DNA from 2 places in the Caulobacter sp. FV2ps19 genome. Region 1 is predicted to be linked to the other one. Evidence: predicted binding sites of a transcription regulator. Region 1 holds the regulator's gene; the other holds the start of a gene.
What was found. Region 1 encodes HrcA, which represses chaperone genes, less so after heat shock. Its sites were predicted from a motif close to GTTAGCANTCNNNNNNNNNGANTGCTAAC; they were not measured.
Positions count from the first base shown of each region.

Region 2: the regulator HrcA is predicted to act here: its motif matches at 10,406-10,434, upstream of groES (co-chaperone GroES).

Region 1 covers NZ_CM178729.1:398,729-414,582, forward strand. The annotation lists gene gyrB (DNA topoisomerase (ATP-hydrolyzing) subunit B) at 1-2,385, opposite strand, end outside; gene recF (DNA replication/repair protein RecF) at 2,466-3,629, opposite strand; partial or broken gene ACW18B_RS01860 (hypothetical protein) at 3,817-3,916, shown strand; gene ACW18B_RS01865 (VOC family protein) at 4,621-4,995, opposite strand; gene ACW18B_RS01870 (hypothetical protein) at 5,066-5,410, opposite strand; gene dnaN (DNA polymerase III subunit beta) at 5,424-6,542, opposite strand; gene ACW18B_RS01880 (DUF2061 domain-containing protein) at 6,716-6,973, shown strand; gene grpE (nucleotide exchange factor GrpE) at 6,913-7,539, opposite strand; gene hrcA (heat-inducible transcriptional repressor HrcA) at 7,549-8,625, opposite strand; gene rph (ribonuclease PH) at 8,755-9,471, shown strand; gene ACW18B_RS01900 (S1C family serine protease) at 9,759-10,748, shown strand; gene ACW18B_RS01905 (hypothetical protein) at 10,869-11,039, shown strand; gene ACW18B_RS01910 (helix-turn-helix domain-containing protein) at 11,063-11,302, opposite strand; gene ACW18B_RS01915 (DUF2975 domain-containing protein) at 11,324-11,857, opposite strand; gene ACW18B_RS01920 (hypothetical protein) at 11,931-12,047, opposite strand; gene ACW18B_RS01925 (glutathione S-transferase N-terminal domain-containing protein) at 12,189-12,782, opposite strand; gene rdgB (RdgB/HAM1 family non-canonical purine NTP pyrophosphatase) at 12,807-13,409, shown strand; gene hemW (radical SAM family heme chaperone HemW) at 13,590-14,747, shown strand; gene rsmI (16S rRNA (cytidine(1402)-2'-O)-methyltransferase) at 14,802-15,692, shown strand; gene ACW18B_RS01945 (YraN family protein) at 15,689-15,854, shown strand, end outside.
Region 2 covers NZ_CM178729.1:1,347,448-1,363,301, reverse strand. The annotation lists gene ACW18B_RS06635 (TraB/GumN family protein) at 1-154, opposite strand, end outside; gene ACW18B_RS06630 (TraB/GumN family protein) at 214-1,221, opposite strand; gene mutL (DNA mismatch repair endonuclease MutL) at 1,352-3,262, shown strand; gene ACW18B_RS06620 (hypothetical protein) at 3,282-4,475, opposite strand; gene ACW18B_RS06615 (hypothetical protein) at 4,552-5,724, opposite strand; gene ACW18B_RS06610 (GNAT family N-acetyltransferase) at 5,908-6,498, opposite strand; gene ACW18B_RS06605 (acyl-CoA dehydrogenase family protein) at 6,613-7,920, shown strand; gene ACW18B_RS06600 (endonuclease domain-containing protein) at 7,921-8,328, opposite strand; gene ACW18B_RS06595 (methylated-DNA--[protein]-cysteine S-methyltransferase) at 8,460-8,972, shown strand; gene ACW18B_RS06590 (DUF4345 family protein) at 9,081-9,506, opposite strand; gene ACW18B_RS06585 (VOC family protein) at 9,526-9,924, opposite strand; gene ACW18B_RS06580 (protease inhibitor I42 family protein) at 9,921-10,316, opposite strand; gene groES (co-chaperone GroES) at 10,494-10,784, shown strand; gene groL (chaperonin GroEL) at 10,844-12,490, shown strand; gene ACW18B_RS06565 (hypothetical protein) at 12,648-12,776, shown strand; gene ACW18B_RS06560 (GyrI-like domain-containing protein) at 12,841-13,347, shown strand; gene ACW18B_RS06555 (hypothetical protein) at 13,385-13,714, shown strand; gene ACW18B_RS06550 (DUF3089 domain-containing protein) at 13,835-15,004, shown strand; gene ACW18B_RS06545 (DUF1328 domain-containing protein) at 15,047-15,223, opposite strand; gene cobT (cobaltochelatase subunit CobT) at 15,331-15,854, shown strand, end outside.

The sequences.
Region 1 (15,854 bases):
GATGAACTCGCGACGCGGCTCGACCAGATCGCCCATCAGGCGGCTGAACATGTCGTCGGCGTCGTCGGCGTGCTGCACCTTGACCTGCAGCAGGGTCCGCGCCTCGACGTCGAGGGTGGTCTCCCACAGCTGGTCGGGGTTCATCTCGCCCAGGCCCTTGTAGCGCTGGATCGACAGGCCCTTGCGCCCGGCGTCCATCACGGCGGCGACCAGATCCATCGGCCCACGAACCGTGGTCGACTTGTCCTTGCGGCGGAACACCGCCCGGCCCGAGAAGATCTCGGCCAGGGCCCCGGCCCGCTCGGCCAGACGACGGGCGTCGGCGGCGTGCAGCAGGCCATCGTCGAGGATCACGTTCTCGGTGACGCCGCGACGCACGCGCTTGAACACATAGGCGGTGTCGCCGCGCTCGCCGGTCCAGGGCCCGTCGCCCTCTTCGGCATAGAGGTCCAGACGCGCGGCGGCGGCGGTGATGTCTGGGTTCTCACCCAGCAGGCCGGCCAGGGCCGTCTGCTCAATGGCGAAGGACGGCGCGCGGGCGGCCAGGCGGTCGATATTGCCCTTGGCCTGACGGCACAGCTGGATCAGGGCCAGCAGGTCCTGGCCGGTGCGGCGCTCGCCCGAGGGCAGGTCCAGCTCGGCTCCGTCGACGCCTTCGTCGATCAGGAAGGCGTCCATCTCGCTGTCGTCCTTCAGATAGCGCGAGGACTTGCCCTTGGCGGCCTTATAGAGCGGCGGCTGGGCGATATAGATGTAGCCGCGTTCGATCAGCTCCGGCATCTGCCGGTAGAAGAAGGTCAGCAGCAGGGTGCGGATGTGGGCGCCGTCGACGTCGGCGTCGGTCATCAGCACGATCTTGTGGTAGCGCACCTTGTCGGCGTTGAAGTCCTCGCGGCCGATGCCGGCCCCCAGGGCGGTGATCAGGGTGCCGATCTGGTCGGACGACAGCATCTTGTCGAACCGGGCCCGTTCCACATTGAGGATCTTGCCGCGCAGGGGCAGCACCGCCTGGTTGTCGCGGTTGCGGGCCTGCTTGGCCGAGCCGCCGGCCGAGTCGCCCTCGACGATGAAGATTTCGGACTTGGCCGGATCGCGTTCGGCGCAGTCGGCCAGCTTGCCGGGCAGGCTGGTAATGTCGAGCGCGCTCTTGCGGCGGGTCAGTTCGCGGGCCTTGCGGGCGGCCTCGCGGGCGGCGGCGGCTTCGGCGATCTTGGAGACGATGGCCTTGGCTTCGGTCGGGTGTTCCTCGAACCAGCTGGCCAGGCCTTCCTGCACCAGGTTCTCGACGGCCGGGCGCACCTCGGACGAGACCAGCTTGTCCTTGGTCTGCGAGCTGAACTTGGGGTCGGGCACCTTGACCGACAGCACGCAGGTCAGGCCCTCGCGGGCGTCCTCGCCCCCGACGCTGACCTTTTCCTTCTTCGTGATGCCCGAGCTCTCGGCGTAGTTGGTGATGATCCGGGTCAGGGCGCCGCGGAAGGCCGACAAGTGCGTGCCGCCATCCCGCTGCGGGATGTTGTTGGTGAAGCACAGCATGTGCTCGTGATAGCTGTCGTTCCACCACAGGGCCAAGTCGATCTCGACCTTGTCCTTGCGGCCGCGAATGACGATCGGGGTCTTCAGCAGCGGGGTCTTGGCCTTGTCGAGGTGGCGCACGAAGGCCTCGATGCCGCCCTCATAGTGCAGCTTTTCTTCCCACGGCTCGGCGTCGCGCAGGTCGCGGAAATAGATCGTCACGCCGGAGTTCAGGAACGCCAGCTCGCGCAGGCGATGCTCCAGCGTCTTGCGGTCGAAATCGATGAAGGCGAAGGTTTCCTTGGACGGGAAGAAGGTCACTTCGGTGCCCGTCAGGGTGGTCCCGGCCTTGGGGCCGTCGGTCCGCACCGGCGAATCGCCGGTCTGGGCCAGCGAGGTCACCGCGTCGCCGCGCTCGAAGCGCATCTGATAGCTGTGGCCGTTGCGGTGAATCTTCAGCTCCAGCCAGTCGCTGAGCGCATTGACCACCGAGACGCCCACGCCGTGCAGGCCGCCGGAGACCTTGTAGCTGTTCTGGTCGAACTTACCCCCGGCGTGCAGCTGGGTCATGATGACCTCGGCCGCCGAGACGCCTTCGCCCTCGTGGATGTCCACCGGGATGCCGCGCCCGTCGTCGGTGACCGTCACCGAGCCGTCGGCGTTGAGGATCACCTCCACCTTGGTGGCGTGGCCGGCCAGGGCCTCGTCGATGGCGTTGTCGACCACCTCATAGACCATGTGGTGCAGGCCCGAGCCATCATCGGTGTCGCCGATATACATGCCGGGGCGCTTGCGCACCGCGTCCAGGCCCTTGAGCACCTTGATCGAGTCGGCGTCATAGTCGCCGCCCATCACTTCGGGGGCCGCCATCTGCGAGCCGTCGGCGGTGGTCAGGCGGTCGCCCGAATTGTCCCCAAGGGAGTCAGCGCCGGGGCCTTTGGTCTCTTCGGTCATACGTCTTCCAAAGCGGTCAGGCCGGCGTCGCACACGCGAACGCCAAGAGCCCGACCTTTGAGGTGGTCGAACAGCGACTCGTCCGTGCCGGTGAGGAAGGCCTGGAGTTTGAGCGCCGTGATTTCGTCGGCCAGGGCGGCTCGCCTCTTGAGGTCGAGATGCGCGGCGACTTCGTCGAGCAATACTATAGGATTCGGTGCGGATTCCGCACGCGAAAGTCGCGCCCCCTGGGCCAAAACCAGGTTCAGAATCAGCGCTTTCTGCTCGCCGGTCGAACATTCTGCGGCCGGACGGTCCTTCTCGACGTGCAGGATGTCCAGATCGCCCCGGTGCGGCCCGGTCAAAGCCCGCCCGGCGGCGGCGTCCCGGCCCCGCGCGGCGGCCAGGGCCTGGGCCAGACGCAGCTCGATCTCGGCCAGTTCGACACCGTCCAGGGCCAGCTTTTCCCACTCGCCGGTCAGGGACAGTCGGGCCTGGGGGAAGGGCCGGTCGCCGCGGCCGTCGATCTCGGCCTGCAGGGCGGTCAGGGTGCGGGCCCGGGCCTGGGCCATCAGGGCGCCGGCGCCGGCCAGACGCGCCTCCAGGGCCGTCAGCCACACCGGATCGGCCGGCGCGCCGTGCTCGGCGGCGTCGGTCAGCAGCCGCATCCGCTCGCGCTGGGCCTTGTCATAGGCGCCGGCATGGCTGGCGTGGGCCGGCTCGCCGGCGAACACCAGCCGGTCGAAAAACCGCCGCCGTTCGGAGGCGGCCTCGAGAAACAGGCGGTCCTGGGCCGGGGTCAGCCAGATGGGGCGGACATGGTCGGTCAGTCGGCCCGGCGGCACGGTCTCGCCCTCGATCCGCACGATCCGCCGCGTGGCCCCGCCGACCTCGACGCCGACGCCCAGCTGGACCGGATCGTCGTCGCCGGACTCGGCCCGCGCCGCCACCGCCCAGGCCCGGCCGACGGCCTCGCCGGGCAGCCGCCGCCCGACCTCGGCCAGGCTCGAGCCGCGCAGGCCCTTGCCCGGCGACAGCAGCGAGATGGCTTCCAGCAGGTTGGTCTTGCCGGCCCCATTGGCCCCAAACAGATAGACGCTGGCGCCGCCTGTCTCCAGGCGCGCATGGGCGTAGGACCGAAAGTCCGTCAGGGTCAGGGTGGTGATCGCGGCCGACGCCATGGGGGTCTCTTAAGGCACGGCGGAGGCGGCGTCACTGGCCCCCTACGGGCCGCTTTGCGACCGTCTTCCCCCGGAGGGGGAAGATGAAACGCGCCGACCTCATCTTCCCCCTCCGGGGGAAGACGGTCGCGACAGCGGTCCGTAGGGGGCAAGTGTCCGCAACCTCACGCGGAAACCCGCTGAAGGGATGGAAAGGGCTGCGGAGCGTCCGGACGACGTCCGGAGAAGATTGATAAATACCGTTTCGACGAAGCCGTGCGCTCCGCGTAGCCGTTATCCGCAAGCGCGTCCGGCCCGGCGATATTAGCGCCTGACCCTCCGCGCCTGCGACGGGCAGGCCAGAGAGCGACTCTCGCCTGGACCGCGGACCTTTCAGCCCGCCTGCTGCCCGCCCGACCCTCGCGGTCCTGCCGTTTTTGTGTTCCAGAGCCGGCCGCTACCAAAGATCACGAGGTTGACGGTTCAGAGCACGATGCGCTCTTCCCGCCATCGATTGAGCTTCCCGCTCGACCACACCCCGCCGCCGCTTTGGTCGCTGGCCTAGCGCCCTTCCCAACGACGAGGTGGGTCTAGAATACGGCAGGTCTGAACGCCGGGGATTGGCGCGATCGATTATTTTGTAGAGCGTTGAAAAGGTTGTATTTTGTCTCGGAAACGACGGGGATTGAGCGCGGCTTATCCCCCTTCTCCGCCGTCATTCCCGCCCTTGTGGCGGGAACCCCTCTATCGGCCGCAGGGGCGGGAGGGGCGAAGGGCGCGCGCCCTTCGCTGGCGTCTCACGCGTCAGCTGAACCAGAGGTTCCCGCCACAAGGGCGGGAATGACGATTGAAAGGTTGGGCCTGACCTCAGAGCTCCCATTCCGCCAAGGGCTTCAGGACGCGGACTGCCTCCGCTGCGGCGGATAGCGGACATTGCAACCGGCGGACTGGGGTGAAGTCGGAGCTAAATCCCTCCCCCTTCAGGGAGAGGACCTCTCGCGCCCCCGCCGGCTCAGCCGAACTTGTAGCCGCACAGCTTGTTGCCATCCAGATCGCGGAAATAGGCGAAATAGACGCCCGGCATCCGCTCGCCCGGCGCGCCTTCGTCGGTGGCGCCCAGTTCCAGGGCCTTGGCGTGGAAGGCGTCGACCTCTTCGCGGGTCTCGAAGTCAAAGCCGCCCATCATGCCGTTGCCGACGCAGGCCGGATTGCCGTCATAGGGGCCCAGCACGCCAAACAGGCCCGTGCCCTTGCCGCGATAGAGCCGGCCGCCCGAGGCGTGCTCGTGCACCGGCGCCATGCCGATCGTCGCCAGCAGGGCGTCGTAAAAGGCCTTGGCCTTGTCCAGATGGTTCGACCCGACGGTCAGGTAGCTGATCTTGGCCATGCGCGTTTCTCCCGTTTTTTTATGAAACGGACGGTATCACGCGGCGCGGGCCGGGCAAGCGCCCAGACCGCTAATCGAAATAGCCCCGCGCGATCTCGATATTGGCCTTCTGCCAGACGCCGGCGGCGCCGATGACCACGCGCATCATGTTGGCCTTGAAGGTTTCGCGGGCCTCGTCGCGATCGACCAGCTGACGAACGGGCCAGTCGAACCGGGCGTCCGGCGCGATCGCCCGATAGACGGCGTAGTTCATGATCACGAGGTCGATGCGATCCTCGACCGCGCCGAACATCGCCTCCACCCGCTGGGAGCGGTCGAACCAGGTCTGGCAACCCTGAAAGTCCGTCGCCTCCCACAGGGTGAGCATGTTGTCGAACAGCGCGGCGAACAGGTCCTCGCGCAACCCCTGGGTCACGGCCTGGCGCGGATCAGACCCGCAGCGGCATCAGCACATATTTGACGCCCGGATCGGTGGGGTCGACCACCAGGGTCGGGCTGGCCGGGTCGGCGAAGCGGAACTCGGCGATCGGGCCGCCGATCTGGCCGCAGACGTCCAGCAGGTAGCGGGCGTTGAAGCCGATCTCGAAGGCTTCGCCGTCATAGTCGACCTCGACCTCTTCGACGGCCTGACCGGCTTCCATGTTGCGGACGGTCAGGGTGATGCGGCCCGGCTCGATGGCCAGCTTCACCGAGCGGCTCTTCTCGGCCGAGATGGTGGCCACCCGGTCGACGGCCTTGGCGAACAGGTCGTTGTCCAGGGTCAGGATCTTGGCGTTGTCGCGCGGGATAACCCGCAGATAGTCGGGGAAGGCGCCGTCGATGACCTTGGAGGTCAGGGCCGCGGCGCCGAATTCGAAGCGCACCTTCTGGGCCGAAACCTGCAGGTCGACATGCTCGCCGGCCGATTCCATCAGGCGGCGCGCCTCCTGGATGGTCTTGCGCGGCACGATGATGCCCGGCAGGCCGGCGGCGCCCTCGGGGGCGGCCATCTCGGCCAGGGCCAGACGGTGACCGTCGGTGGCCACGGCCCGCAGCTTGACCTCGCCGCCGTCATTGACGGTGTGGAGATACAGGCCGTTCAGATAATAGCGGGTCTCTTCGGTGGAGATCGCGAACCGGGTCTTGTCGATCAGCCGGATCAGCTCGGTGGTGTCGACGGCGATGCGGGCGGACAGGCCGTCATTGCTCATCACCGGGAAGTCGCCGGCCGGCAGCACCGGCAGGTTGAAGCGCGAGCGGCCGGCCTGGATCACCAGGCGCGGATCATCGCCGCTGAAGCTGAGCGACACGTCCGAACCGTCCGGCAGCTTGCGGACGATTTCATACAGGGTGTGGGCCGGGGCGGTGATCTGGCCGGGCTGTTCGATCTGGGCCGGGCCCTCGTCGATGATCTCCATGTCCAGGTCGGTGGCCGAGAAGCTCAGCGTGTCGCGATCGGCCGACAGCAGGATGTTCGACAAAATCGGGATGGTGTTGCGGCGCTCAACGACGCTCTGCACATGCCCCAGCGCCTTCAGCAGCGCCGCCCGTTCGATCGTAAGCTTCATAATCAGGTCCAGGTTCCAGAGCCGCCGCCGCTAGAGAATCCCCGCGCGGCTCCGTCGTGATTGGACCGCCGACATTACCGTAATCGTGCGCTTGGGGAAGAGGGCCGAACCCCTTGCGGACACGGAAACTGCGCCTATATTTTGAGAATCATTCTCAACAAGGAGCGCGCGACATGCGCCTCGCCCTCAAAACCCTGACCTATGCCGCGATGCACCTGACCGTGGCGGTGTCCGTCGCCTACGCTTTGACACGCGACTGGCGCGTGGCCCTGGCGGTGGGGATCGTCGAACCGCTGGTCCAGACGGTGTTCTTCAACCTGCACGAACGCGCCTGGTCACGCGCCGATAGGGCGCGTGACCAGAAGACCCGTCAGGACTTGATGTCGACCGAACCGCCCGAGCCGTCGGCGTCCGCGCTGGCGCCCGCATAGGGGTTGGCCCCGCCCGAGGAGGCCTCGGCCGAACCCGGCGCGGTGGAGCCCTTGGCCGCCACGGCGACCATGGCCGGACGAACCAGACGGCCCATCAGCTCATAGCCCGCCTGCAGGACCTGCAGCACGCCGCCGGCCGCGACCTCGGTCGAGGGCTGTTCCATCACCGCCTGGTGCAGGTGGGGATCGAACTTCTCGGCCTTGGCCGGCTCGATCTTCTTGAGACCGTTGCGTTCGAAGGCGGCCATCAGCTCCTTCTCGGTCATTTCGACGCCGATGATGTAGTTGGTCACCGCCGGATCCTGCGAGTTGCGCGGGCTCATGGCCGTGGCGCGCGACAGGTTGTCGGCCGCGCCCAGCAGGTCGCGGGCGAACTTCTGGATCGCATAGGCCCGGGCGTCGTTCATCTCGCGCTCGGCCCGGCGCTTGGTGTTCTCGGCTTCGGCGGCGTAGCGCAGGGCCTGATCCTTCAGGGTCGCCACTTCCAGTTTCAACGCCTCGATTTCCTGGGCGGCGTCTTCGCCGTCCAGAACGATTTCCTCAACCGGCGTCTGCTCGTCGCTCATCTCTAGTCCTTATCCGTCCATCATCCGGCCCAGCACGCGGGCGGTATAGTCCACCAGCGGGATGACCCGGGCATAGTTTAAGCGGGTGGGGCCGATCACGCCGATCGCCCCCAAAACCTTGCGTTGGCCCGTCATATAGGGCGCCGCGATCACGGAGGAACCCGAAAGCGAAAAGAGTCGTGTTTCGGCCCCGATGAAAATGCGCACCCCCTGGGCTTCACGCACGTCGTCGAGCAGGCCGATCAGCTGGCCCTTCTGTTCCAGATCGTCGAACAGCATGCGCACGCGTTCCAGATCCTCGCGGGCCCCGGGCTCGCCCAGCAGGTTGGCCTGGCCGCGCACGATCAGCGCCCGGGCGTCGCCTTCGCCGCCGCCCCAGGCCGCCAGACCGTCCTCGACCAAACGCGCCGTGGTCTCGTCCAGTTGCCGGCGGGCGGTTTCCAGCTCGGCCCGGATCTCGTCCTTGGCCTCGATCAGCGTGCGGCCGCGCAGGCGGGCGTTGAGGAAGTTGGAGGCCTCCTGGAAGGCCGACGGCGTCATGCCCGGCGCGCGCTTCATCAGCCGGTTCTCGACCGCGCCGTCCTCGAACACCATCACCGCCAGGGCCTGGTCGCCGCCCAGGGCCACGAACTCGACATGCTTGACGCCGCCCTCGCGCACCGGGGTGACGACGATGCTGGCCCCGCCGGCCAGGCCCGACAGGATCGAGCCGGCCTCGGCCAGGGCCTCCTCGAACGACCGGCCGCGCGAAAACAGCCGCGCCTCGATGGCCTGGCGCTCCTCGGCCCCGACGTCGCCGACCTCCAGAAAGCCGTCGACGAACATCCGCAGGCCCGCATGGGTGGGCATGCGTCCGGCGCTGGAATGGGGGGCGTCCAGCAGGCCCAGCTGGGCCAGGTCCTGCATGGTGTTGCGGATCGAGGCCGGCGACAGGGCCATGCCCCCGCGCGACAGGGTGCGAGATCCCACCGGCTCGCCGGTCTCCAGATACGACTCGACGACCCGCTTGAAGATGTCGCGCGCCCGGGCGTCGAGGTCAGCCAGACCCGGCGTTCGGACAAAGGACCCCGGGAACAATGGCGTCATGGCGTCGTGTGGATGACCCGCTGGCTGCACAAATGCGTCGGGCGCTCTTTCAAGTTCCCGTCACAGATAGGATAAGCGGCCCGTTCTAGCATTCAAAGCCCCTAAACCCTTGAGACTCCGGAGTTAGCCATGCGTCCTTCGAAACGCGCCCCCGATCAGCTGCGCGCCGTGACGCTGGAGACCGGCGTCAACCGCTATGCCGAGGGCTCCTGCCTGATCGGCTTTGGCCACACCAAGGTGCTGGTCACCGCCTCGGTCGAGGAAAGCATCCCCGGCTGGATGCGCGGCAAGGGCCAGGGCTGGGTGACCGCCGAATACGGCATGCTGCCCCGCGCCACCCACACCCGCGGCCGCCGCGAGGCCGCCGCCGGCAAGCAGACCGGCCGCACCCAGGAAATCCAGCGCCTGATCGGCCGCTCCCTGCGGGCCGTGGTCGATCTGAAGGCCCTGGGCGAGCGCCAGATCAGCCTGGACTGCGACGTTATCCAGGCCGACGGCGGCACCCGCACCGCCGCCATCACCGGCGCCTGGGTCGCCCTGCGCATCGCCACCCAGTACCTGCTGGACGAAGGCGTGCTGAAGACCGACCCGATCATCGGCCAGGTCGCCGCCGTCTCGTGCGGCGTGTTCGCCAACACCCCGGTGCTCGACCTCGACTACGAAGAAGACTCCAACGCCGAGGCCGACAGCAATTTCGTGCTGACCAGCGACGGCGACATCGTCGAGATCCAGGCCACCGGCGAGAAGCGCGGCTTCACCCGCGCCGAGTTCGAAAGCCTGTACGGCCTGGCCGACAAGGGCATCGGCGAGCTGTTCGCGTTCCAGAAGGCGGCGATCGGCAAGTAGGGTTTCTCGCTCTCCTCGCATCATATTGAACGGCCTTCCTAGGCCTTGTGCCTGGGACCCATGGTGTCCGGAACCTCTGACTTCGAGAGCGTTCCGGGCCCATTGGCCGCGCGCGCCCCGGAACCAGAATCTGCCTCCAGCCAGGGGTCCTAGGCACAAGGCCTAGGAAGGCGGAGTTTTTGGATTTGAAGCAGGCGCCAAACCGCGAAACACCCCCGCGTCACCGCCGCCCCCTTGCCCCCGCGCTCGTCGGGCCCCAGATTCGAAGCTTGGCGAAGGAGACTGGAATGACCGCACCGTTCCCCCCGCCCTTCAGGGGCCATGAAGTCGAGGCGCGGCTGCGGCCGACCGCCGACGCCTACGGGTTTGATCTGGATCGCGCCCTGGCGTCCGTCGTCGCGCTCGAGGCGCGCGTGCCGTCCGACGCCTATACCGCCCAGATCCTGGGCACCGAGCGCCTCGGCAATGGCGTGGTGATCAGCCCCACGGGCCTGGTCCTGACCATGGCCTATCTGATCACCGAGGCCCGCGAGGTGGTGCTGACCCTCAATGACGGTCGCCGTGTCGGGGCCCACGTCCTGGGCTTCGACCCGCGCAGCGGCCTGGGCCTGGTTCAGGCCCTGGAGCCGCTGGACCTGCCGGTGATGCGCATCGGCACGGCCCAGGGGCTGGGCGCCGGCGATGCGGTTCTGGTCGCCGGAGCCGGCGGCCGCACCCACGCCGCCGCCGGCCAGATCGCCGCCCGCATGCCGTTCTCGGGCTATTGGGAATATCAGCTCGACGACGCCATCATGACCGAGCCGGCCCACCCGCACTGGAGCGGCGCGGCCCTGATCGGGCCCAAGGGCGACCTGGTCGGTCTGGGCTATCTGAGCCTGGAAGCCCGCGGCCCCGACGGCGCGCCCAAGCCGATCAACATGTGCGTGCCCGCCGAACTGCTGCCGCCGATCCTGGATGATCTGGCGCGCGGCCAGCAACCGCATCCGCCCCGTCCATGGCTGGGCGTCTTCGCCCAGGAGATCAACGACCACGTCGTGATCGTCGGCGTCTCGCCCAAGGGCCCCGCCGCCCGCGCCGAGCTCAAGCCCGGCGACATCATCCTGGCCGTCGACGGCCAGGGCGTGGCCGAACTGTCTGAATTCTATACCGCCCTGTGGTCACAGGGGCCGGCCGGCGCGACCATCCCCCTGCGCGTGCTGCGTGAAGGCGACACCTTCGAGGTCGAGGTGCGCTCGATGGATCGCGGGACCCTTCTGAAGAAGCCGCGCTACAATTAGGACGACAGGCCGGGGTCGGAGGCCTTAAACGGCCAAGTCCCGCCGGGTCACGCGATCGTCACGGACGACCGCACAATCTTCACGGGAGACCGGCCGGGGGCCGGCAAAAGGGGGAAATCGATGAAACCGCCGATCAAACGCCTGTCGGACCTGAAGCCGTCCGCCGCCCCGACCGGGGCCTATGCCCGGCCCTCGCCCAGCGTGGCGCGGCGCAAAACCGCCAAGGTCCTGACCGAGGCCGAGAAAGCCGCCTTCCTGGCGTCGCGTCCGGATCTCGCGCCCAAGGCCTGAGCAAGGTCAGGGCGCCGGCCCTCTCAGTCTTCTTCGTCGCCCAGATCGCTGTCGGGCGGGCCTGACTCGAAGGTCAGCAGGTCGCCCGGCTGGCAGGCCAGTTCACGGCACAGGGCGTCGAGGGTGGAAAAGCGCACGGCGCGGGCCTTGCCGGTCTTGAGGATCGACAGGTTGGCGATGGTGACGCCCACCCGGTCGGACAGTTCGGTCAGCGACATGCGGCGATCCAGCAGCACACGGTCAAGATTCACGCGAACGGGCATGGGCTGATAACTCTCCGCCGATCAGATGGTAAGCTCGGCCTCGCGCCGAAGGCGGGCGCCCTCGCGGAAGACCTCGGCCAGAACAAAGACCACCAGCACCGAAAACCAGGCGGTCAGGGTGAAACTGTCGTCGATGACCTTGGCCTTGGGGGCCAGCAGGCGCGCCATGCCCGAAAAGACATAACGGCCGACCTCGAGACCGGCCAGGATCAGGCCCACCACCCGCAGGCGCAGGACGTTGTCGGGATGAAAGGGGTCGCCGGCGGTCAGGGTGGCGAAGATCCGGCGCAGGCGCTCGACGATGACCATCCAGCCGCCCAGCAGCACGGCCCAGGCGGCCAGGGCGGCGGCGAACAGCGGACCGTCCTTGCTGACGGCCTCGACCGCGTCGCTGATCGGCAACATCTCGGCCAGCAGGTCGGGATTGAAGCTGAACAGCAGCGCGACCAGGGCGAACACCGATAGCAGGCTGAAGAAGATCCACAGGCCGACATAGACGACGTCGAGAATGATCTTCAGAAAGCTCGAAACCGAGCCGGGCCCCAAGGCGCGCATGGCTGCTTTTCCCCTCGCCCTCCCCAGGGCCGCCTCAAGCTTGCCCCGCAGCCAGGCGGGGCGTGAAAAGCCCCTAGAACGTCCGGACCACAAAGGTGATCGCCGACACCGGAACGCCCACGATCAGGGCGAGGGTGATCGCGGTCATCAAGACCTTGTCGGCGATGCGGAACAGGCTGGCGGCGTGCATTTTCGGGTTGATCCATTGAGGTGGCTGGACGCTCGCCGGGGAGGGCGACGTCCACGCTCAACAGATAGGCCTCGATTTGGGTTCCAACAATGCTGAATATCGATAAACGATATTAAAATCTATTAATGTTGAGCGATGGCATCAGGCCAGTTGCACGGAAGTCACAACCAGGGAATCGCGCCGCGCCACGGCCTCGAACCAGGCCGCCAGAGCGGGCCGGCCCGCGCGCCAGTCCACCACCTGACGGGCGTCGAAATAGGCCAGCTGGGCGGCGGCGGAAATCTCGGCGATCGTGAACCGATCGGCGATGAAGCCTTCGGCTTCCAGAACGTCCAGGCCGGCGGCAATGGCGCGAAGCTGGCGGTCCAGCAGGTCGGGGCGCTGGTCGTCGGCCGGCCGCATCCGCTCGCGCACCACCGCCACGGCGGCCGAGCCCATGCCGTCGGTCAGGGCCTGCAGCGTCAGGGCCCGGCGACGCGCCTGGCCCGAGGCCGGGATCAGGCCCGCCCCGCCCAGGGCGTCCAGATGGTCGCAGATCACCGCGGAATCAAACAGGATCTCGCCGTCATCGAGGATCAGGGTCGGCACCTGGCTCAGCGGGTTCAGCGCCCGCAAGCTCTCATCGGTGAACGGACTGGCGGTCTCCAGGGTGATGGCGCCGGTCAGGCCGTTTTCGTGGGCGACGATGCGAACCTTGCGCGCAAACGGCGACAAGGCGGAGTAAAGGAGCCGCATTGGTGATTTCCCGAGGAGGCCGCGATGGCGTTGAGACTGGAGCCTGGACTTAAGCTTGTCGTGGCTACGCACAATCCTGGCAAGGTCCCTGAGATCGCCGCCCTGCTCGACGGCCGGTTCGAGCTGGTCGCCGCCGGGACCCTGGGCCTGCCTGAACCCGACGAGACCGAGACCACCTTTGTCGGCAACGCCCTGCTGAAAGCCCGCCACGCCGCCGACCTGTCGGGGATGATCGCCCTGGCCGACGATTCGGGCCTGTCGGTCGCGGCGCTGGACGGCGCGCCGGGTGTCTATTCGGCCCGCTGGGCTGGACCGGGCAAGGATTTCGCCTTGGCCATGGCCAAGGTCGAAGAGAGGCTTGAGGAAACCGGCTCGGACAACCGCGCCGCCTGGTTCACCTCGGCCCTGGCCGTGGCCTGGCCGAACGGTCCGGCCGTGGTGGTGCAGGGCGAGGTTCACGGGACCCTGACCTTCCCGCCGCGCGGAACCCGCGGCTTCGGCTATGACCCGATCTTCGTCCCCGACGGCCATGACCTGACCTTCGGCGAGATGGAGCCGGCCGCCAAGGACGCCATGAGCCACCGCGCCCGGGCGTTCGACAAGCTGAAGGCGGCGCTGTTTGAGTGATTCAAATCCCGCCTTCCTCGCCCTTGTGGCGAGGACCCAGGGTCGCCGCCAGGCTCCCGGCGATCCAGCGCGCGCGGCGAGGATGGGCGCGCGGGGGAAAACGCGGCGCGCGCGGACATATGGGTCCTGGGCACAAGGCCCAGGAAGGCGGGATTTTATAGAACGGCTGTGGGGCTTGGCATGACCCCGCCCCCGCTCGGCGTCTATGTCCACTGGCCCTATTGCGCGCGCATCTGTCCCTATTGCGACTTCAACGTCGTGCGCGACCGGGGCAGAACCGCCGAGCAGGCCGATCTGGCCGACGCCATCGTCGCCGACCTGGTCGCCCAGCGCGCCCTGACCGGACCGCGCGCCCTGCTGTCGATCTTTTTCGGCGGCGGCACCCCGTCGCTGATGGATCCGGCCCAGGTCGCCCGCGTGATCGAGACCGCCAGAAGCTTGTGGACGGCGGCCGACGATCTGGAGATCAGCCTGGAGGCCAATCCCACCGACGCCGAGACCGGCCGCTTCGAGCCGCTGGCGGCGGCGGGCGTGCAGCGCCTGTCGCTGGGCGTGCAGTCGCTGCACGACGAGGCCCTGGCCCTGCTGGGCCGCAACCACGATGCGGGCTCGGCCCGGCGGGCGATCCGCGTGGCGGCCAAGACCTTTCCGCGCCTGTCGATCGACCTGATCTATGCCCGCCCGGGCCAGACCGCCGACGCCTGGCGCGCCGAACTCAACGAAGCCCTGGCGATGGGCCCCGAACATGTCTCGCCCTACCAGCTGACCATCGAGGCCGGCACCGCCTTTGACCGGGCGGTGGGGCGCGGCAAGCTGGTCGTGCCCGATGAGGACCTGGCTCACGAGCTGTTCGAGACCACGCAGCAGGTTCTGGAGGCCGCCGGTTTCGACGCCTATGAGGTCTCCAACCACGCCCGGGGCCCGGCGGCGCGCTCGCGGCACAATCTCGTTTACTGGCGCGGCCACGACTATGTCGGCGTCGGGCCCGGCGCCCATGGCCGCCTGAGCCTGCCCCCATCCCGGTCTGAAGAGCGGATCGCGACCACCGCCCATCGCAGGATCGCCGACTATGTCGCCGCCGTGCGCGACACCGGCGTCGGCTTTGAGCGCGAGGCGCTGTCGGCGGCCGAGGCGGCCGAGGAGCGGGTGCTGCTGGGCTTGCGGATCGACGAGGGCGTGGCCTTTCCGGAGGTGTCTATTCTGGGCCTGACGCCCAACGCCGCCAAGGTGCGTCGCCATGTCGAGCTGGGCCTGCTGGTCGATGACCCTTTACGGCTGCGCGCCACCCGCGCAGGACGGCTGGTGCTGGACCGGCTGACAGGAACACTCGCAACCTGATAGGCTGTGCGTCGAAACAGTAATGCGTCCCCCGGCGCGGCCAGGATTATCCGTGTGAGCCGTACGATCATCGCCCCGCCGACGCTGTCGGACGCTCCGCTGGCGCCGGGCCTCTATCTGGTGGCGACGCCGATCGGCAATCTGCGCGACATCACCCTGCGGGCCCTGGACGTGCTGAACGCCTGCGACGTGCTGCTGGCCGAGGATACCCGGGTGTCGGGCAAGCTGTTGGCCGCCTACCAGATTTCCAAGCGTCTGGAGCGCTATGACGAACACGTCGCCGACCGGGTGACGCCCAGGATCCTGGAGCGGCTGGCGGCCGGCGAGCGCGTGGCCATGGTGTCCGACGCCGGCACGCCGATGGTCTCAGACCCCGGCTTTCGCCTGGCCCGCGAGGCCATCGCCGCCGGCCATCAGGTCTTCCCCATCCCCGGCGCCTCGGCGGCCCTGGCGGCCCTGACCCTGGGCGGCCTGCCCACCGACCGCTTCCTGTTCGCCGGCTTTCCGCCGCCCAAGAGCGCCGCCCGCAGGACCTTCTTCGAAGAGCTGGCCCCGGTGCGCGCCACCCTGATCTTCTATGAAGGCGCCTCGCGCGTCGCCGACAGCCTGGCCGACATGGCCGCCGTGTTTGGTCCCCGAGACGCCGCCGTGGCCCGCGAACTGACCAAGCTTTATGAGACCTGCACGCGCGGGACCCTGGACGTGCTGGCCGCCGATCCGCGCTTCGACAGCCCCAAGGGCGAGATCGTCATCCTGGTGGGTCCGGGCACGGAGCGCCCCGTCCAGGCCGGCGACGCCGAGAGCGCCCTGCGCGAGGCCATGGCCCGCCTGCCGCTGGGCGAGGCCGCCTCCGAGGTCGCCAAGGCCCTGGGCCTGCCGCGCCGCGATCTCTATCGTCAGGCCCTGGCCCTCAAGGAGTCCGCCGCTCAGGACAGCGAGGGGTGACCGCCGTCCGCCAGGTCCGCGGCGCCAAGGCGCGGCTGACTGGCCGACGCGCCGAGGTGCTGGCCGCCGCCTGGCTGATGTTGAAGGGCTATCGCATTCTGGGCTTTCGCCTTCCCACTCCGTTGGGCGAGATCGACCTGCTGGCCCAGCGCGGCGACATCC
Region 2 (15,854 bases), 950 kb from region 1:
TGTCGGCGTCGGACACTCGCCACCAGGCCGGACCGGGCAGACGGGCGTTGACGACCAACTCTTCGACCAGATTGGCCTCGGGGTCCGGGACGGCCTGGGCCTGGACGGCGAGCGGCGCCAGGGCCAGGGCGGCGACCAGACAAGCGATCTTCATGAAGTCTCCCCGACGTTGCGGATGACACCCTGGCGGTCCATCGCGGCCAAAGCTTGGCCTCACGGTGCGGGATCGCCTGGCGTGGTGACCGTGAAGCCCTTGGCCCGCAGCTGATCCAGCACGCCGTCCTGCGCCAACAGCGAGCGCAGTTCAATCACCGCCACGGCCTTGCCCGGAGTCTTCAGGGCAGAGGCTATGGCCCGCACGGCGTCGTCGCGGCCGTCACGTAGCTCGCGGGCGATGGACGGCGTAGAGGCCAGGCAGCGCTGGAAACCGCGATCGGCCGACACAACCGCCCGCACCTCGCCCCGGGCCCAGGCCTCGGCGAGACGCTGGATCCCGCCCTCGCCATTCTCGGCCTGGCGCAGGCCGGCGTCCAGGCACAGCTGCTGTAGCGGCTCGGGGGCCTGGGCCAGGGTCTTGATGGCGCTCACCAGGCTGTAGCCGTCGAGGGTCTGAATGCGCGGCCGCTTCTCCAGTGTCTTGTCCTTGGCGATGTCGCGGATCCTGTCGGTGACGCCGCCCAGGCTGATCGACACATTGCCGCCGTCCTGGCCGTTGGCGACCAGGAAGCCGGCGAAGGCCGGCTTGATCTCGTCCATGCTGTCGGGCTTTTCCTTCATCACCGACAGCCGCGCCTCCAGCCGCGCACGCAGATCCGGCGGCAGGGTGTCGCGCATGGGGTGGTCCATGATGAACAGCTTTCGCCCACCGATCGCCAGGGCGATGATCCGCACCACGCTGATATCGGCCTCCTGGCCCATGATCAGCACATTGGCCCCGTCCAACCGGCGACGCAGCACCGAGTCGTCGACGTCCAGCTTGCTGGGCGCCATGGCGGGCACGCCCAGCACATAGACAGTGGTGTCGGCGTCGCTGACCTTCCACCAGGCCGGACCCGGCAAGCGGGCGTTGACGACCAGCTCCTCCACGAGGTTGGCCTCGGGGTCGACGCGCTTGAGGGCGATGGGGCCGGAGTCGTCGACGGCCTGCTGGGCGAAGGCGGCGGGCGCGGCCAGCAGGGCCAGAGCACCGGCAAAGGCGGCGAAACGTCCGATCGTCACCATGTCTCTTCCTCGAAGGCCGGCGGAATCGATCTAGGATGATCGGTCTTCGCCAGTTGGACCGGGCCAAGCGCGACCGGTCAAATTACGATGACGCAATGCGGGCCCGGGTCCGTTCCGAGAGTTCCCCAAGATGCCGATCCGCCGCCTGCCGCCCGAGACCGTCAACCGCATCGCCGCCGGCGAGGTGGTGGAACGCCCCGCCAGCGCCATCAAGGAGCTGGTCGACAACGCCGTGGACGCCGGCGCGACCCGCATCGAGGTCGAGGCCCATGGCGGCGGCCTGACCCGCATCCTCGTCGCCGACGACGGCGTGGGTCTCAGCGCCGAGGAACTGCCCGTCGCCATCGAGCGCCACGCCACCTCCAAGCTGGCCCCCGACGCCGACGGCCTGTGGGACCTGCTGCGCATCCACACCATGGGCTTTCGCGGCGAGGCCTTGCCGTCGATCGGCTCGGTGGCGCGGCTGTCGATCAGCTCGCGCGCCAAGGGGGCCAAGGACGCCCATTCGATCCTGGTCGAGGGCGGCCAGGTCGGCGAGGTGGCGCCGGCCGCCTTCCCCGGCCCGCACGGCGCGCGCATCGAGGTGCGCGACCTGTTCTACGCCACCCCCGCCCGGCTGAAGTTCATGAAGTCGGAACGCTCCGAGGCCCTGGCGATCACCGAGGAGATCAAGCGCCAGGCCATGGCCCATGAGGCGGTCGGGTTCTCGCTGGACATCGACGGGCGCCGGGTGCTGCGTCTGCCGCCCGAGCATCCGGGTCCGCAGGGCCGCCTGGCCCGCCTGGCCGCCGTGCTGGGTCGCGACTTCCAGGACAACGCCATCGAGATCGACCAGACCCGCGACGGCGTACGCCTGACCGGCTTTGCGGGGCTGCCGACCTATAACCGGGGCAATGCGGCGCACCAGTATCTGTTCGTGAACGGACGACCTGTGCGCGACCGGCTGCTGCAGGGCGCCCTGCGCGCCGCCTATGCCGACTTTCTGGCGCGGGACCGCCACCCGACGGCGGCGCTGTATGTGTCGCTCGACACCGCCGAGGTCGACGTCAATGTTCACCCCGCCAAGGCCGAGGTGCGGTTCCGCGATCCGGCCCTGGTGCGCGGCCTGATCGTCGGCGCCCTGCGCCACGCCCTGGCCGGGGCCGGACACCGGGCCTCGACCACGGTGGCGACGGCGGCGCTGGACAGCATCCGCGCCCAGGGCGGCGGCTATTCCGGCTATCAACCCCACGCCTTCCAAGGGGGGCCCTCCCCCGCCGGCTTCTCGGCCTGGCGCGAGGGCGGCTGGGCGCCACAGAGGCCGCAGATCCTGCCGGGCCTGTCGGACGTCTCGGCGCGGGTCGAGCCGGCCATGGCCCCGGGCCTTGGCGAGGTCGTGCGCGAGGCCTGGCAGACGGGCGACTTCAAACATGCTCAGACTACGGATGGATATCAGGGCTCAGCGCCCTTCGACCCCGTCGATTTCCCGCTGGGCGCGGCCCGGGCCCAGGTCCACGAGACCTATATCGTCGCCCAGACCCGCGACGGCATGGTCATTGTCGACCAGCACGCCGCCCATGAGCGTCTGGTCTATGAGCGGATGAAGCACGAGATGGCGGCCGGCGGCGTCGCTCGCCAGACCCTGCTGCTGCCCGAGGTGGTGGATCTTGATCCCGCCGAGGCCGAACGCGTCGTGGCCCGCGCCGAGGAGCTGGCCGCCCTGGGTCTGGTGATCGAGAGCTTTGGCCCCGGCGCGGTGCTGGTGCGCGAGACCCCGGCCCTGCTGGGCAAGACCGACGCGGCGGGCCTGGTGCGCGACATCGCCGACGACCTGGCCGAGAACGGTCAGGCCCTGGCCCTGAAGGAGCGGCTGGAAGAGGTGTGCTCCACCATGGCCTGCCATGGCAGCGTCCGCGCCGGCCGTCGCCTGAACGGCGCCGAGATGAACGCCCTGCTGCGCGAGATGGAAGCCACGCCCCATTCGGGCCAGTGCAACCACGGCCGCCCCACCTATGTGGAGCTGAAACTGGCCGATATCGAGCGGCTGTTCGGGCGGCGCTAGGGCGCCCTGGACTGAACCGTCAGGCCGCGTCGCGGGCGGTGATCAGCGGCGCCCCTTCGGCCTGGGCCACGGGCTTGTTGAGGAAGTCGGTGATCGCCGGACCCTGGACGCGGGCGATGCCGCCCTGGCGACAGGCTTCCAGTTCGCTGACGGTGCTGACGCCGGCCACGCATTGGGCCACGCCCTTGCCGCGATAGGTGCCCTGGCGTTCGATGAACTTTGCGATGGCGTCGAGGCGCTCGCGCTCGATGGTGTCGGGCAGGGTCAGGGTGACGCTGTCGATCAGCTCGGGCGGCAGGTTGTGAACCGGGAAGGTCGGATCGAGCACGTTCAGGTCAAGGAAGGCGAAGCTGCCCTTCAGGAAGGCGCGGATCTGGCTGACCAGACCCAGCGAAGCCTCGCGCGGCGTGCCGTAGACGCTGGCCCCCAGGCGCGGCTGCAGATCCAGCGGATAGCGTGACAGGCGACCCTTATAGGCTTCCTGCGAGGATGGCGTGGTCAGGTTCCAGAAGCCGAACGGCAGGTAGAAGTCGCCGAACGGCGCGGCCTTGAAGTCGGCCTGGGCCTCGTTGAGGCACGCCAGGTCGCGGGTCAGCAGGGCCGAGTCCTGCTCAGGCGGCGGCGTGGTCAGGTCGACGCGCAGCCCGACCAGCGACCCCGTGAACAGCCCGGTGGGCAGATCATAGAGGCCCCACCAGCCCGTCTTGGACGGCGGCGGCGGCGCCTTGACCGGGGCGGCTTTGCGGGCCGCGGAGCCCGTGGACGGGTCGGCGGCGGCGGCTTCGGCGGCCTGACGGGCTTCCTCATGCGTGCTGGGCACGGCGCGAATGGCCTCGGCGGTGATGACCTGGACGCGGCCCGCGGCGCCGCCATAGCCCTGGCCGGCGACCAGTCCGGCCAGTTCGGCCTGGGTCAGACTGGCGAACTTCAGCACCGAGTTCTCGTCGCCCTCGAACGTCATCAGACAGACCTGGCCGCTCTTGCGACCGGGAAAAAGGCTGGCTTCCAGTTCGGCCGCCAGGGCCTGCATTTCAGCCGCGTCCAGCTGTTCGATGCGATTGTCAGCCAGAACGAAGGCCAGCGGCGCGACCGCGCCGTACCGGCGGGGCGCTGTCCAGCGCGCCTTCAGATAGGTGTCCGCCGTCGCCTGGGCCCGCGCTGCAGGGAAGGCGGCGTCATCGATCAGCAGGCGCAAGCAGGCAATTGCGGTCATGACGACAAGCTAGTCCCGATTTATAGCCAATTGGTTAGGGACACTGGTAGCCGAGCGTTAACTCAACCTGCAGTTTTTACCGTGCCAGACCGGCCTTGAAAGGCAGGTCTGCATGCGGAAAACCTTGTTCCTGCAAGGGTTCTTCGAACGGCGCGCTGACGACGACACCGCTTACCGACGACAATCTCAGCTCTCGACACAACTCAAACTCGCGCTTCGAGCGAAGGCCTGTGACGCCTTGCCGCAGCTTGAGGTCAAGATATTGCCGGCGCGCCGACAGAAACCGCCGAAGGCTCAACAGGCGTTGGAGCTCTTCGCTTCCCGTCAACTGCAGCACCACCCCGTCGATGAGGTTGGCGGGAACGGCCCGGACGTTGAAACCAGGGTCCTGAACCCTAAGCTCAATGCGGTCGAACACCGGACGCAGCAGATCCCGAAGCGGCGCGATGGCCGAGAACGGCAGGTCGCGAGGCACGTCATACACCTGCGCGCTCAGATGCCCCACGGTCGCCCGGGGCAAAGAGGCCAGCTTGGCCTGATAGACTTCCCTCAGGCTGCTGCGGACCATGCTCCACATGCGAAAATCCGTCTGCACATGGAGATCCGGCTGTTTCTCGAGGGCAGCGACGTTCGCATCCAGCATGGCCAGATCCGACCGCAGATAATCGCTGTCTTCCAGCACGGTCTTTTCGGGGGCGCGCAGCATGAATTGCGGCTGGCTGGCTTCGAAGCGCTCGGCGACGGGATTATAGACCCCGCGCCAGGCCAGACGCGGCCCCCCGACGGCTTCCGTCGCGTCCTGGGCCATCTGGCGGGGCGTGGAGCCCCAGGGGGCCAGCTCATGCACTCCATCCCGCGTGACCACGCGGGTTCGGCCGACGGGCGGCGGCGGCTCTCCGCCGCGCATGGCCAGAAGTTCGACCTCGGACAGGCTTGAAAAGCGCAGCACGTCCGTCTCATCGCCCTCATAGGTGAGCATGCACAGATCATCGCGCCCCTGCGTACCGAACAGACGAAGCTGAAGCTCGCTGGCGATCTGCTTGAGTTCCGCGCCGTCCAGAAACTCGGCATTGGGGTCGACCAGAACATAGGCGCCGGGCGCCACCTGGCCGAAACGCCGCGGCGGCGGCCAGCGGGCCTCGAGATACAGCGCTGCGGTGCGGTCGATCTTGATCGGCGTCACGCCTTCAACAGACGTCTCGCGAGCGCCGTGCTCGATGCAGATTCTCATACACGCCATGCCGCCCATGCGGCGGATATTGGCATACAACTCTTACCAAGACCTTGCCCCCATACCCAAATTGGGCAGAGCGACAATATACCGCACCCACTACACTCAACTCATACAGTATTTAGGAAAATCTATAATGCCAACCATAGGCTGGCTTACGAGAACTACTTCAGGAACAACACCCGCTCGGACTTTATAAAATTACACAAAACTCTCTGTCAGTCTGAAGTCCAGCCGCTGCTTGACGCCCGGCCAGTCGGCGTCGGTGATCGAGAACACCGCCGTATCGCGCACATGGCCCGTCCAGGTGATCTTGTGATTGCGCAGCACGCCGTCCTTGTCGGCGCCCAGCTTGGTGACGGCCGCCTGGCTGCGGCCGTTGCGTACGTCGATCATGAACTCTACCCGGATCGCCCCGGCGTCGAAGGCATGGGCCAGCATCAGGCGCTTGGACTCGGCGTTCACCGGCCCCGAGCGCGCATCGGGGTGCAGGAAGGTGGACCCCACCTCCAGGCCCTTGTGCAGCTTGCGGATGTTCAGATAGCTGGAGGTGCCCACCACCTTGCCGTCCGACAGACGGCGAATGGCGAAGCCGATGCGCTCGCCGCGCTGGGTCTCGCCCTGCAGGGCGCCCCACCAGTCCTCAAAGCCCTCGCCGCAGCCATTGGTCGACATGATCTCCCAGCTGGCCGGATCGCAGTCGATCGCGCCGCGCAGTTCATCGCGCAAGGCGGGGGTGATGGGTTCCAGCCGGACGTAGCGGCCTTCGAGCGGGAGAATCTGGATGTTCATGCGCGGCAGTTTGCAGGCGTCGCCCTGCCGACCGCAAGTCTGCTTGCCGTCTGCGTCAGCGCGATGCTACAAAGGCTTCAAACAAGCGTTTGAAGTCAGGGATTGGGAAGCGCCATGGATTTCGATATCTCCGCCACACAACGACAGTTCCTCGATCGCGTCACCGCGTTCATGGACGAGCACATCGTTCCCGCCGTTCCGCGATACGAGGCCGAGATGAACGTCATCGGCCAGGAACGCTGGAAAGTCGTCCAGGTGGTCGAGGAGCTGAAGGCCAAGGCCAAGGCCGCCGGCCTGTGGAACTTTTTCATGCCGCCGCACAGCGGCCAGACCCATGTCGACGACACGTTCCAGTTCGAGGGCGTGCAGCTGACCAATCTGGAATACAGCCTGATCGCCGAACAGCTGGGCAAGATCGGTTTCGCCTCGGAGGTCTTCAACTGCTCGGCGCCCGACACCGGCAATATGGAAGTGCTGATGCGGTACGGCACCCTGGCCCAGAAGGAGCGCTGGCTGCGCCCGCTGATGAACGGCGAAATCCGTTCGGCCTTCCTGATGACCGAGCCTGACGTCGCCTCCTCGGACGCCACCAATATCGAGACCCGCATCGAGCGCGACGGCGACCACTATGTGATCAACGGCCGCAAGTGGTGGTCCTCGGGCGTGGGCGATCCGCGCTGCAAGGTCGCCATCGTCATGGGCAAGACCGATCCCGACAACGCCAGCCGCCACGCCCAGCAGAGCCAGGTCCTGGTGCCGCTGGACGCCCCGGGCATCGAGATCGTCCGCATGCTGCCGGTGTTCGGCTATGACGACGCGCCGCACGGCCACGCCGAGGTGATCCTCAAGAACGTGCGCGTGCCGATCGAGGACGCCCTGCTGCTGGGCGAGGGCCGCGGCTTCGAGATCGCCCAGGGCCGTCTGGGCCCCGGCCGTATCCACCACTGCATGCGCACCATCGGCACCGCTGAAGTGGCGCTGGAAAAGATGTGCAAGCGCCTGATGAGCCGCAAGGCGTTCGGCAAGTACATCTCCGACCACTCGGTGTGGGAAGAACGCGTCGCCGACGCCCGCATCGACATCGAGATGTGCCGTCTTCTGTGCCTGAAGGCCGCTGACATGATGGACAAGGCCGGCAACAAGTCGGCCCGTCTGGAGATCGCCATGATCAAGGTCGCGGCGCCGCGCCTGGCCCTGAAGATCATCGACGACGCCATCCAGGCCCACGGCGGCGGCGGCGTGACCACCGACTTCGGGCTCGCGAAAGCCTATGCCGGCATCCGCACCCTGCGCCTGGCCGACGGCCCGGACGAGGTGCACCAGCGCACCATCGCCCGCATGGAATACGGCAAGTACGGCGACCTCGTTTACAAGCAGAAGGCCGAAAAGGAAGCCGCCCTGCACGTGCCGGGGATTCGGTAGTCATTCTTGAGCCCTTCCCCCTTGATGGGGGAAGGGTTGGGATGGGGGTGACCGCTGAATCTCCACCGCGACACGCTCGGCGACGTCGTACGGATAGTCGAATGCCTCGCGATCACGGATACGCATGACGCGATAGCCCTGTGCGAAAAGCCACGCGTCTCGCTCCGCATCATGAAGTTGCGCCTCAGGCAGATCGTGCCGTCCGCCATCCACTTCAATCACAATCTTGGCGGCGTGATGCGCGAAGTCGGCGACATATCGACCAATCGGCGCCTGTCGTCGGATATGCAAATCGAGCGCTCGCAGCGCTTGCCACAATCTCTTCTCACTGACCGTCATCTCGCGTCGCAGTCGACGTGCGCGGCCGATGGCCCCGATTGCGTGGCTTGGCCTTGGCTTGTCGGACATGCCGCGTCACCCCCATCCCCGACCCTTCCCCCATCAAGGGGGAAGGGAGAATAGTGTTGAGTCTGAACAAAGGGCGAACATTTGGCAAGAAGCGGAAAGACGCGGAGTCCTCCTTCGGCGATAACCGCCCTATGCCCCCGCCCGCCCGCCTGATCCTCGACCGCGCCCCCTCGCCGCTCGGCGAGATCCTGCTGGTCACCGACGAGGCCGGCGTGGTGCGGGCGATCGATTTCCACGACTACGCGCCGCGTCTGACGCGGCTGCTGCGCCGGCACTATGGCGACCCGGCGCTGGAAGACGGCGCCGCCCCGGCCGCCATCCGGCAGGCCTTCAGCGACTATTTCGACGGATCGCTTGACGCCCTCGGCGCCCTGCCCTGGGCCACCGGCGGCACGGCGTTCCAGCAGTCGGTCTGGCGCGCCCTGAGCGACATTGCGGCCGGAGAGACCTCAACCTATGCCGTCCTCGCCGCGCGGATCGGACGTCCCACCGCCGGCCGGGCCGTGGGCGCGGCCAATGGCGCCAATCCGATCGCCATCCTCGTGCCCTGCCACCGCCTGATCGGCGCGAACGGCGCCCTCACCGGCTATGCGGGCGGGCTGGCGCGCAAGGCCTGGCTGCTCGCGCACGAAGGCGCGCGCTAGAGCGTGATAGCCGAAAGTGTACGCGGTTTCGGCGGCTATCACGCTCTAAATGTTTGATTTAGAGCCCTTTTAGACGCCTCACATGATTCCATGTGAGGCTAAAAGGCTCTAGACCATCATCCCGCCGCGCAGCACCAGCCGGGCGGGATTGAGGAACGGCAGGGCCAGAGTGGCGGCGATCAGCAGGGCGAAGGCCAGGTTGCTCAGATTGGGCCGAACCTCGGCGCGATCAATCAGCACCGAGGCCATCTGGCCCAGGGCCGCGCCCAACCAGGCCAGGGCCAACACGAAGGCCATGGCCGCCCCGACGCCGGGTTGATAGCCCAGATAGAGGGCGGCGCCGGCGTGCGAGACGATCAGCAGACCACCCAGCGTCCGCCCCTCCAAGAGTCGCGGCGCAGACGCCGCTTCACCGTCCGCCGCGCCCGTCAGACCCAGCGCGCGGCTGGGCCGGGCCAGGACGATCCCGCCCAGCGCGCCGCCGATCACGCAGGCGACCACGGCCAGCAGCAAGGACAGGACGTAACTCGACATGCGCTGAGCGCTCCTTGGATCAGGCCGGCCGCGCTGGACCAGCCCCATGACAGACGGCTTCTATATTGAATCCGTCCGGATCCAGCACGAAGGCGCCGTAATAGTCTGGATGATAATGTGGGCGAAGTCCGGGCGCGCCGTTGTCTCGTCCGCCCGCCGCCAGGGCCGCCGCATGGAAAGCGTCAACCTGGGCCTGGGTCTGGGCCCGGAAGGCGACATGCACCTTGCCTTGGGCGGGATCCTGGCCGGCGATCCAGAAGAAGGGCCGCGTATCGCCATAACCGGTCGACGGGACCCCGCCGGTGAATTCTGGCGGCACAGTGTACAGTCGCGACAAGCCCAGCGGCGCCAGGGCCTTGTCGTAGAAGGCGACGGACCGGTCGAAATCGGCCACGCCCAGGGTGATATGATCAATCATCGCACCAGCACCCTGAAGACTCGCTTGGGATCATCGGCCGCATCCGGCATCCAGGGCCGCTTGAGGGTGAAGGACAGCTCTGTGACCCCGCGCGCCACGCCGTAATAGCTGAAGACCGTCATCACCGCGCCGCCGGGCAGGGCCGCATCGGTGGTGCGGCTGGAGCCGTCGCCCAGCACGGTGGCGTCGGCCTCGTGGTCCAGGCGCCAGCCATAGCCCGTGCCGGCGTTCAGCGGCAGCTCGATCCGCAGATCCTGACCCGGCGCCAGGGTCACGACGCCCGTTTGGCTGTCGGTGATCGTCAGGGGCGGCGGCGGCGACGGCGGCGCGCTGGCGCAACCGGCCGTCAGGATCAAACCCGCCACAAGGGCGCTGGAAGCGAAACGTCGCATATCGTCGGTCCTTCTGGCCCCTTCGCGCCCCGAAATCGGAGGGCGCGATCCTTGACTCCGCCCTCGCCCAGCACTACCTCCTGCCCGGCGCTGGCACTCGGCGGGGGTGACTGCTAACAGCGACGCTTCCCCCGGCCGGCGATCCATAATTCTAACCGTCCCGACGGAGAACACCCTATGAAATTTCGTCCCCTGGGCGACCGCGTCCTCGTGAAGCGCGTCGAAGAAGAAACCAAGACCAAGGGCGGGATCATCATCCCTGACACCGCCAAGGAAAAGCCGCAGGAAGGCGAAGTCGTCGCCGTCGGTCCCGGCGCGCGTAACGACAAGGGCGACGTCGTCGCTCTGGACGTCAAGGCTGGCGACCGCATCCTGTTCGGCAAGTGGTCGGGCACCGAAGTGAAGGTCGACGGTCAAGACCTGCTGATCATGAAGGAAAGCGACGTTCTGGGCGTGGTCGAGGCCTAAGCCCTCCTCCGTCCTCTTCGCTTTCGACCCCAAGTTTCTCTTTTAGAAGGGCTCATACCATGGCCGCTAAAGACGTTTATTTCTCCTCGGACGCGCGCGACAAGATGCTGCGCGGCGTCAACATCCTCGCCAATGCGGTGAAGGTGACCCTCGGCCCCAAGGGCCGCAATGTCGTGATCGAAAAGTCCTTCGGCGCCCCGCGCTCGACCAAGGACGGCGTCTCGGTCGCCAAGGAAATCGAACTGGCTGACCGCTTCGAGAACCTCGGCGCGCAAATGATCCGCGAAGTCGCCAGCAAGACCAACGACAAGGCCGGCGACGGCACCACCACCGCCACCGTCCTGGCCCAGGCCATCGTGCAGGAAGGCCTCAAGTCGGTCGCCGCCGGCATGAACCCGATGGACCTGAAGCGCGGCATCGACAAGGCCGTGATCCTGGTCGTCGAGGAAATCAAGAAGTCCTCCAAGAAGGTCACCACCAACACCGAAATCGCTCAGGTCGGCACCATCTCGGCCAACGGCGACAAGGAAGTTGGCGACATGATCGCCAAGGCCATGGACAAGGTCGGCAACGAAGGCGTCATCACCGTCGAAGAAGCCAAGACCGCCGAGACCGAACTCGACGTCGTCGAAGGCATGCAGTTCGACCGCGGCTACCTGTCGCCCTACTTCATCACCAACCCCGACAAGATGGAAGTTCAGCTCGAAGAGCCGCTCATCCTGCTGTTCGAAAAGAAGCTCTCCTCGCTGCAGCCGCTGCTGCCGGTGCTGGAAGCCGTCGTTCAGTCGGGCCGTCCCCTGCTGATCATCGCCGAAGACGTCGAGGGCGAAGCCCTGGCGACCCTGGTCGTCAACAAGCTGCGTGGCGGCCTGCGCGTCGCCGCCGTCAAGGCTCCGGGCTTCGGCGATCGCCGCAAGGCCATGCTGGAAGACCTGGCCATCCTGACCGGCGCTCAAGTCGTGTCGGAAGACCTGGGCATCAAGCTGGAAAACGTGTCGCTCGACATGCTCGGCAAGGCCAAGAAGGTCTCGATCACCAAGGACGACACCACCATCGTCGACGGTATCGGTGAGAAGGACGCGATCGAAGCCCGTATCGCCCAGATCAAGCGCCAGATCGAAGACACCACGTCGGACTACGACAAGGAAAAGCTGCAAGAACGTCTGGCCAAGCTGGCCGGCGGCGTCGCCGTGATCCGCGTCGGCGGCTCGACCGAAGTCGAAGTGAAGGAAAAGAAGGACCGCGTCGACGACGCCCTCAACGCGACCCGCGCGGCCGCCGATGAAGGCATCGTCCCGGGCGGCGGCACGGCTCTGCTGAAGGCCTCCAAGGCCCTCGAAGGCCTGACCGGCGACAACGCCGACCAGACCGCCGGCATCGCGATCATCCGTCGCGCCCTGCAGGCTCCGATCCGTCAGATCGCCGAAAACGCCGGCGTTGAAGGCTCGATCGTGGTCGGCAAGGTTCTGGAAAGCACCAGCGCCTCGTTCGGCTTCAACGCCCAGACCGAGCAGTATGTCGACCTGATCGCCGACGGCGTCATCGACCCGGCCAAGGTTGTCCGCACCGCTCTGCAAGACGCCGCTTCGGTGGCCGGCCTGCTGATCACCACGGAAGCCGCGATCGTCGAAGCCCCCAAGAAGGGTGGCGGCGCCGGTGGCCCTCCGGGCGGCGGCATGGGCGGCATGGGTGATATGGACTTCTAGTCCACGCACTCAGCCTTCTGCTGAACAAGACGAAGGGCGGGACCGAAAGGTCCCGCCCTTTTTCTTTGCCGAACCCTGGCCCACCGTCCGAACGCATCCAAATCGCCGCCAGATCGTTTCCCTCCCAGAAGACCAACCGCCGAAAGGGAGGCGACAGATGCCCCTGAGACGTATCCACCACATTCACCACCACAGCGGATCGCGCGCGCCGGTGATCCTGCTGGCCCTGGCCCTGTGGCTGGCCCTGGGCCTGATCAGCCAGGCGGCGTTCCAGCTGATCGGCTGAGGCCTTCGGCCGCCAGCAGAAAAGTTTCCGACAGGCTGTCGGCTGGACTTGGTTTGGCGCGTCCTTGGGACGCCCCTCCATCGCCGAAGGCCTGGCCATGCCGTCATTGATCACCCTTGATCCCAGCCTCCTGCAGCATCCGGCCCTGCGCCTGATCGGAACGATCTGCGACTACGCCATGGCCGACGGCGACATGCTGCGCGCCCTGCCGATGCAGTGGGCCGCCTTCGAGCCGCACATCCCGCGTCCGGCGACCGGCGGCGAGCCCACCACGTTCGGCGTCGCCCTCCCGACCGAGGACCCCGGCTGCTTCCGCTACATGACGGCGTTTCCCGGCGCGCGCGACAGCGCGCCGCCGCCCGGTCTGAGTGTCGTGGCGGTTCCGGCCGGCTCCTATCTGGTCTTTCCCCATACCGGCCATGTCTCGACCCTGAACAGGACCGTAGAGGCCGCCTGCGCCGGACGCCGTCCCGTCCCGGGCCGGCCCAGTTTCCTGGAATATTACGGCCCCGGCTTCGACCCCGCCACCGGGCTGGGCGACATCGAAGTCTGGCTGCCGCTGGCGGAATAGCCTTCCGCCCGGCCGCTGCGACGGCTACACGCCAAGCATGTTCCGCCAACGCCCCGACGCCGATCTGATTGTTCAAGGCTGGGTCATCGGCGTCATGGTCGAGATCGCCGGCGAGCCCTATCCCGTCCGGCACTATTTCGGGGTCGGCAAGGCCGACCGCGCCCAGGCCGAATGGGCCGCCGTCGACCGGGCGCAGGAGGCGGGCGGCGTCGCCTCAAGCCCTTTCCGAGGCGTCGAGCCGGTGGAGGCCCTGCGCGAGATCGTCGCCTATCGCATGCGCGAACTGGGCCTCAAGCCCGGCGAAACCCGCGCCCTGGGCGACAAGTTCCCGCGCCGCTGGTTGCCGGCGGATGTCGCCTCCAGCTGATCGCGATCCAGGATCCTGGCGGCCGATTTCGAGCGGGACGTCACACGCAGCATCTTGGCGCACGTCGCCATTTCCCGCATGCTCACCTCAAACGACTGTTTGATCGTGAGTGGGGAAACCATGTCCAAATCCATGCTGGCCTTGATGGGCCTGACCGCCGGCCTGCTGCTGGGAAGCGCCGCCTGCGCCCAGACCCCCGCGCCGCCCGCGGCGCCCAACGACTACGCCCAGGCCGACGCCTGGCTGTGCCGCCCCGGCCGCCAGGACGCCTGCGCCGCCGATCAGACCACAACGGTGGTGAGCGCCGACGGCAAGGCGACGATCGAGACCTTCGCCCCAGCCCTCGATCCGGCCGTCGACTGCTTCTATGTCTATCCCACGGTCTCCACCGATCCCGGCGGCAACAGCGACATGACCATCGACGCCGCCGAGCGCTCGGTGGTCGAGCAGCAGTTGGCCCGCTTCGCCAGTCAGTGCCGGGTCTTTGCGCCGATGTACCGTCAGGTGACCCTGGCGGCGCTGCGCAAGGTGATGATGGGTCAGGCCTCGCCCGGCGACGCCGCCCTGGCCTATGGCGACGTGCGCGACGCCTGGAAATCGTATCTGGCCCAGGACAACCACGGTCGCGGCGTGGTCCTGATCGGCCACAGCCAGGGCTCGCGCGTCCTGCTGCAACTGATCGCCGAAGAGATCGACGGCAAGCCGGCGCAGGGCCAGGTGATCTCGGCCCTGATCCTGGGCATGAACACCCCGGTCGACGCCCAGGGCCGCTATGGAACGATGCCGCTGTGCGCCAGCGCCGATCAGACCGGCTGCGTGGTGACCTATGTGTCGTTCCGCGCCTCGGCGCCGCCGCCGCCCAGCAGCCGGTTTGGCAAGACCGACGACAACGGCCTGCGCGCGGGTTGCGTCAATCCCGCCGCCCTGCTGGCCGGCAAGGCCTCGACCGAGGCGGCGCCCCTGCACGCCTATTTCAGCAATCGGGGGATGGGATCCTCGTCGGCCGCGCCCAAGCCCTGGGCGACCGGCCTGACGGTGACCACGCCCTTCGTCTCGGCGCCGGGCCTGATCTCGGGCCGCTGCGTCAGCGAGGGCGACTTCACCTACATGTCAGTGAGCGTCAACGGCGACCCTAGCGATCCGCGTACGGATGATATCACCGGCGACATCATGGTTCTGGGTCAGCCCTTGAAGGACTGGGGCCTGCATCTGATCGACGTCAACGAACAGATGGGCGATCTGGTGGCTCTGGTGGGGCGGCAGTCCAAGGCCTATCTGGCGGCCCATTAGGCCGTTCTCCCCGGCGAAAGCCGGGGAGAATCGAGGGGGCAGCTATTTCGCGACGGTCTTGAAGACGGTCGCGCCCAGCACCAGCATCAGCACGAAGCCGACCAGGAAGATGAAGAACAGGATCTTGGCGATGCCCGCGGCGGCGCCGGCGATGCCGGTGAAGCCCAGGGCGCCGGCGATGAGGGCGACGACGGCGAGAATGATGGCCCATTTCAACATGACGCAGTTCCTTTGAGTGGCGCGTCTGTGACGCATCTGCCTTTTTCAACTCGCAAGATCGCGCAGCGTTCCTTGTCTTCGCGGTCTTCCGCCGGTAACCGATAGTCATGGCGTCCAAGCCCGAAAGCCCGACCGAACCCTTCAAGCGCGCCCTGGCGCACGCCGCGCGGTCGCTCGCCGAAACGCCCGACCTCGAGGTCGTGTTCTCCGGCGACGGACCCCAACTGCTGGGCAAGCGGGCCGTGCTGCCGCATCCGCCGCGCGATCTCAATTCCAAGGAAGCGGCGCGTATCCGCGGCCTGGCCGACCAGATGGCCCTGCGCCTGGCCCACCATGACGCGATGGCTCATGCCCGCGCCCGGCCCAGTTCGCCCGACGGCCAGGCGGCGTTCGAGTCGATCGAGCAGGCGCGGCTGGAAGCCATCGGCGCCAACGCCCTGAGCGGCGTGCGCGCCAATCTGACGTCAGCCCTGGAAGCCCGGCTCGAAAAGCAGGGCCTGACCCGCAACGTCGCCCTCGACCGTCAATCCGCGCCCATGGCCGAGATCCTGGGCCTGATGGTCCGCGAGCGCCTGACCGGCGACGCCCCGCCCGAGGGCGCCAGGGCCCTGGTCGACATCCTGCGCGCCGA